Prosthecobacter debontii: one gene and its partner. Each later gene encodes a partner of the first gene's protein in a complex. Links are inferred from orthologs where the notes say so. Each region holds a gene or a part of one and is shown in the gene's direction. Other genes may lie near its edges.

Region 1 (3,231 bases):
CCAGAGACCAAACAAGCCCTGAAAGACTACCTCTGGGGCCGTTTCGTGATCGATCTTCTGATCGAAAACCCCGATGCTAAGTTCGAGCCTGCGGAGTTCATGGCTTGCCTGAAGAAGCTGAACATCCGTCTCTACTCCATCAGCAGCAGCCAGAAAGCCCATCCTGAAGAAGTGCATCTGACCATCGCTACGGTGAAATACACCAGCCATGGCCGTGAGCGTGGTGGTGTCGCCTCCACCTTCCTGGCTGAGCGCATCACCCCTGAGACGCCCATCCCCGTCTTCGTCAATCATGGCAAAGGCTTCCGCCTGCCTGAGCCCGAAGAAGAGACACCGGTCATCATGATCGGCCCAGGCACTGGCATTGCCCCATTCCGTGCTTTCGTGGAAGAGCGTAAAGCCACAGGTGCTAAAGGCAAAGCTTGGCTGTTCTTCGGCGAAGTCAGCGAGAAGACCTGCTTCTTCTACAAAGATGAATTCGACGGTTACTTGGCCGATGGCACCCTGACCAAACTGACCACTGCCTGGAGCCGTGATCAGGCGGAGAAAATCTACGTGCAGCACAAGATGCTGGAAAACAGTGCCGAGATCTTTGCTTGGCTTCAGCAAGGTGCCATCGTCTATGTCTGCGGTGACGCCGCACGCATGGCGGTGGATGTTGACAAGGCTCTTCACACTATCATCGAAAACGAAGGCAGCATGACGCCTGAACAAGCTGTGGAATACATGACCGCCTTCAAGGACGCCAAGCGCTACCGCCGCGACGTCTATTGATTCGTTCATTGAGACTGGATTCAGTCCTTCTCATCCACCATTCTTACGCCCCCTCGCCTTCACCGCCAGGGGGCGCTTCTTTTTATCCTCACCGCCGACTCGGAATTCACATTGACGCCACCCTTAGCGGCGATACTCTGAGGCGGACGTATCAACGCATCATCATTCGTCCATATAAAACAGAACCTAACCATGTCCCGCTCTTACATCTTCTCTTCTGAGTCCGTCGGCGAAGGCCACCCTGACAAAGTTTGCGACACGATCTCTGACGCCATTCTGGACGCCTGCTTGACCGTGGACCCCAAGAGCCGTGTGGCCTGCGAAACCTTCGCCAAGAGCAACATCGTCGTCGTCGGTGGTGAAATCACCATCCCTTCCCTCCAGGACAAGTCCAAAGGCACCACCAAGCCAATCGACGAAGTGATCAATGTCGGCAAGGTCATCCGTGACGCTGTCCGTGGCATCGGTTATGTCAATAACGACGACGTTTTCCACGCCGACCAGATCTTCATCAACAACTACCTCACCATCCAGAGCCCCGACATCGCTCAAGGTGTGGACGACGCTGCGGCCGAAGGCAAAAAGACCGCGGAACAGGGCGCTGGTGACCAGGGCATCATGTTTGGTTATGCCTGCGATGAAACCGAAGAACTCATGCCAGCTCCGATCATGTATGCCCACCGCCTGGGCCGTGAGATGACTCGCATCCGTAAGGAAGGCAAGCTGGCCAAGTGGCTGCGTCCAGACGCCAAGAGCCAGGTGTCTGTGGAATATGTGGACGGCAAGCCGACCCGCATCGTCAACGTCGTGATCTCCACTCAGCACGCTGCTGACGTCGAGCACGCTGAGATCGAGAAGTTCTGCATCGAGGAAGTGATCAAGAAGGTCCTCCCTGCCAACATGCTGACGGCTGAGACGGAGTATCTCATCAACCCAACCGGCAAGTTCGTTGTTGGCGGTCCTCAGGGTGACAGTGGTCTGACTGGCCGTAAGATCATCGTGGACACCTACGGCGGCATGGGCCGTCACGGTGGTGGTGCCTTCTCCGGTAAAGACCCATCCAAAGTGGACCGCAGCGCCGCCTACATGGGCCGCTGGGTCGCCAAGAACGTTGTGGCTGCCGGTCTCGCTTCCAAGTGCGAAGTCCAGTTTGCCTACGCCATCGGCCATCCAAAGCCCGTCAGCGTCCACGTGGACACTTTCGGCACTGGCACCGTCAGCGACGACAAGATCCTCGACGCCGTGAATGCGGTGTTCTCCTTCAAGCCTGCCGACATCGTCAGCCAGCTCAACCTGCTCCGCCCGATCTACTCGAAGTCCACCAACTACGGTCACTTCGGCAAGATCGACGATCCAGATCTGACTTGGGAAATCACCGACAAGGCTGAGGCCCTCAAGGCCGCCGTGAAGTAATTCTGGCTTCACAAGGACAGTCCCTTCATTCAACCGTGCTGGTGCCCCCAGCGCGGTTTTTTTGTGATTAAGACCGTGTGCGTTTACGATAGCCAATGGTGCCCCAAGTCAGGAGTCAAAGGGCGTTGAAGAACTTATCCCTTCTCCATCATGAGAGCCTCCATTCATCTCAGTTTCCTGCTTCCTTTCATCTGCATTTCACACGCCGCCGATACGCCACGTCCTGCACTCAACGGCCAGCATTGGACCGTCACCCACAGCCAGCTTTTTCGAGCAGGCCCGCCAGGCAGCTTCGATGAGATTGCCGTCAAAGATCCGACGATTGTTCAGCATGAGGGGCAATGGCATGTCTTTTACACGGCCAAACCCAAAAGCTCCAAAGAGCGTGTGCCTGCTGAGCTCGGGTATGCAACCGCAAGCTCTCTGGAAGGACTCCACAAGGCCGAGCATATTCAAATGCTGCCCATCTTGGGTGGTGTGATGATCGCACCTCAGGTCTTCTACTTCGCACCGCAAAAGCTCTGGTATCTCATTGGGCATACCTTGGTGGATAAAAAACTGCAGCCCGTCTTTTCCACCAATCCCGACATAGCCAACGTCCAAGGCTGGATACCCATGCAACGACTCCAAACCAATCGGCAAGCGACTCGCACCTGGATTGATTTTTGGGTCATCTGCGATGAGGCCAAAGCCCATCTCTTTTATTCGGATCACACCGATAAACTCTGGCGCATGGAGTGCCCCTTAGCCGAGTTTCCTCAAGGCCTATCCTCAGCGCAGGAGCAGCTCGCCTTGCAAGCCAGCGGGGTGAGTGAACGTGGAGCTTGGAACTTTCACGAAGCCGCTCACATCTATCGCGTGCAGAGTGACGGACGTTACCTCGCCCTGCTCGAAGGCGGATACTCCCATCCGGTCCGTAAAAATGTGATGGAAGCACGGGACTCGCGAAATCGCTTCATGCTCGCCTTCACCGCCGAGCGACTGGAAGGGCCATGGACACGGGTCGAGCCCTCCGAAAACGAATTCCTCGCCGAGAGAGATCAT
Region 2 (3,314 bases), on another replicon or contig:
CGAGTGTCTCGGACACTCATCTCGACAGCCTCATCACTGATGCCCTCGAGCCCTTACCTGCTGAGCGTCAAAACGCCCTGGCGGATGAAGCGGAGAGCATCATTGACAAATATCCCAACAAAACCGCCGCGGACCTGTTGAACGTCCCTGAGGTGAATGAAAGCCTCAAGGTGGCTCTCACCAAATTGGGCCAGGATAAAAAGCTGTTAGGCCAGATCAACTCCACGGTGGAATTGGCAGCTCGCATGCAAGGGCTGGAAGCCAAACCCGGCTCTGTAGGACTGGATCTCCAGGTGCAGAATTATGATCGTCCGCGCACCTCGCGTATGCTCCAGGCGGTTTTGTCCGAAGACCCCAAGCGCATCGTCGGCTTCCTGGTCGAGGAAATTGGCGAAGCCACACCGGAGCTCACTTATGACGGCGTTTACCGCGCCAGCAACGGGGTGGCGATCAAAGAAAACCCACCTCCGGCGAAATAAATCCCGCCCACTGCCGACTTCTTCGTCCGTCGTTTTCCCGTCTCGCATTTCCCCTCTCGATAAATTTTCCGCCCGGCTGGCCGCCACATGAACCCATTATGTGACTGCAAGCCGGGCAGATGAACCAAACCAAACTGAACAACTAAACAAGTTAGCAGAAAATAGACCAACTATGGCTACCGCAATCACCCCGCTCGGCCGCCGCGTCCTCGTGAAGCGCTCCCTCAGCGAAGAAAAATCCGCTGGTGGGATCTTCCTTCCCGACACCGCGAAGGAAAAACCACAGGAGGCAGAAGTGCTCGCTCTCGGCACCGGCAAGGATGACGAAGGCAAGGACGTCAGCACTCTCTTCACCGTGAAGGCAGGCGACAAAGTCCTGATCTCCAAATACGGCGGCACTGAAGTCAAGGTCAACGGCGAGGACCTCCTCATCATCAACGAAACCGACATCCTCGGTATCATCGCCTAATCCCTCAAGGAATCTCAACACCCCTGAACCCTACTCAACTCAGTTATGGCAAAACAACTCAACTTTGACGAAACCGCTCGCCAGGCCCTCCTGCGCGGTGTCACCAAGCTGGCGAAAGCCGTGAAGGCCACCCTTGGCCCTGCGGGTCGCAACGTGATCCTGGAAAAGAAATTCGGTTCCCCCACCATCACCAAAGACGGTGTGACCGTGGCTAAGGAAATCGAACTCCCCGACGCTTATGAAAACATGGGCGCTCAGCTGATCAAGGAAGTCTCCTCCAAGACCTCCGACATCGCTGGTGACGGCACCACCACCGCCACCGTGCTGGCTGAAGCCATCTACTCCGAAGGTCTGCGTAACGTGACCGCCGGTGCTAACCCGACCTCCCTTCAGCGCGGTATCCTCAAGGCCACCGAAGCCATCGTGGCTAAGCTGAAAGAAATCAGCACCCCTGTGAAGGACAGCAAGGAAGTGGCCCAGGTCGCGACCGTGTCCGCCAACTGGGACACCGCGATCGGCAACATCATCGCCGAAGCCATGGACAAAGTGGGTAAAGAAGGCACCATCACCGTTGAGGAAGCCAAGTCCATCGAAACCACCCTCGACGTCGTCGAAGGGATGCAGTTCGACAAGGGCTACCTGTCCCCTTACTTCGTCACGGACCCAGAGTCCATGGAAGCAAACCTGGACAGCGCTTACATCCTCATTCACGAGAAGAAGATCAGCAGCCTGAAAGACATGCTGCCTCTGCTTGAGAAGGTCGCTCGCTCCGGCAAGCCTCTCCTCATCATCGCTGAAGACGTGGAAGGTGAAGCCCTGGCTACCCTCGTGGTGAACAAGCTGCGCGGCACCCTCAACATCGTGGCCGTCAAGGCTCCTGGCTTTGGCGACCGCCGCAAGGCCATGCTGGAAGACATCGCCATCCTCACCGGTGGCCGCTGCATCACCGAAGACCTCGGCATCAAGCTGGAAAACATCGAGCTCTCCGACCTCGGCCGCGCTAAGCGTCTGACCATCGGTAAGGAAAGCACCGTCATCGTCGAAGGCGAAGGCACCAGCGAAGCCATCTCCGGCCGCGTGTCCCAGATCAAGCGCCAGATCGAAGAAACCACCAGCGACTACGACCGCGAGAAGCTCCAAGAGCGCCTTGCCAAGCTGGCCGGTGGTGTGGCCGTCATCAACGTCGGTGCTGCCACTGAAACCGAGATGAAAGAGAAGAAAGCCCGCGTGGAAGACGCCCTTCACGCCACCCGCGCTGCGGTGGAAGAAGGCATCGTCCCTGGCGGTGGTGTCGCTCTCATCCGCGCTCAGGCGGCCGTTGGTGACCTCGGCCTGACTGGCGACGAGAAGACCGGTGCTGAAATCATTGCTCGTGCCATCGAAGCTCCTCTCCGCCAGCTGGCTGCCAATGCCGGCGTGGAAGGCGCTCTGATCGTCTCCGAAGTGAAGAAGGGCAAAGGCAACCACGGTTACAACGTCGCTACCGGCGAATACACCGACCTCATCAAGGCTGGCGTCGTTGACCCTGCCAAGGTGACCCGTAGCGCTCTTCAGAACGCTGCCTCCATCTCCGGTCTCCTGCTGACCACCGAGTGCCTCATCGCCGACATTCCGAAGGAAGAGAAGGCTGATGCCGGTCACAGCCACGACCACGGCGGAATGATGTAATTGTAGGAATAAAAGAGTTTTTTTGAACTCTTATCTGGAGAGGCCTGTCTGAAAAGGCAGGTCTCTCTTCATAAACATTTTGTCTTGAGAGACCTGTTTTCGCATACCGGGAGCTTGCGAAGACAGGCCTCACGATAAAAAACCCAAACCCCCAACGACGGACCGGAAGGCAACTTCCGGTCCGTTTTTGTTTATTTTCTGAACACTCGTCCTGTGCCTTCAGATTTACTTCTCAATGAACCATCCCTAACAGGTAATAGGCCGCGCACATCCCCGCCAGGATCAGCATGCCCGCATTCAGTTCGCGCCAGCGCCCTGCCGCCCCTTTCAGCACTGGATGCACGACAAACCCAGCCGTCAGGCCGTTGGCGATGTTATAGGTAAAGAGCATCATCACGATCGTGACAAAGGCGGGCACCCACTCCGTGAGATCTTCGAAATCAATCCGGCGCACCGATCCCATCATCAGCACCCCCACCGCGATCAGGGCTGGACCGTAAGCGAAACGAAGCTGCTGGAGCGGCTCAATGAGAGGGATGAAAAACAGCGAAACCGCAAACAACCCCGCTGTCACCAGTGCGGCCAAACCCGTGCGTGCCCCCTCGCTGATGCCCGTGGCCGACTCGATGTAGGCACCACTCGTGGAGGTGCCGATCAAGCCGCTGAACATGCATGTCAGCGCATCCACCAGCATGGGC

The links.
Region 2: the proteins of metK (region 1) and groL are in contact, whole or in part, in a cryo-EM structure (PDB 8P4O), measured with the Escherichia coli proteins. The link is inferred for Prosthecobacter debontii from one-to-one orthologs.

The regions. Positions count from the first base shown.
Region 1 is NZ_FUYE01000008.1:148,070-151,300, forward strand. The notes cover bases 169-3,076. They hold metK (methionine adenosyltransferase), read left to right. Parts: upstream 169-966; coding sequence 967-2,187; downstream 2,188-3,076. Other genes in these bases: B5D61_RS13470 (diflavin oxidoreductase), read left to right, coding at 169-774; B5D61_RS13480 (non-reducing end alpha-L-arabinofuranosidase family hydrolase), read left to right, coding at 2,338-3,076. Also shown: more of B5D61_RS13470, read left to right, coding at 1-168; more of B5D61_RS13480, read left to right, coding at 3,077-3,231. UniProt on the Escherichia coli protein: Catalyzes the formation of S-adenosylmethionine (AdoMet) from methionine and ATP.
Region 2 is NZ_FUYE01000007.1:154,754-158,067, reverse strand. Bases 314-3,304 are described here. They hold groL (chaperonin GroEL), read left to right. Parts: upstream 314-993; coding sequence 994-2,616; downstream 2,617-3,304. Other genes in these bases: B5D61_RS12135 (NCS2 family permease), read right to left, coding at 2,849-3,304; B5D61_RS12145 (co-chaperone GroES), read left to right, coding at 652-948; B5D61_RS12150 (hypothetical protein), read left to right, coding at 314-479. In the rest of the region: more of B5D61_RS12150, read left to right, coding at 1-313; more of B5D61_RS12135, read right to left, coding at 3,305-3,314.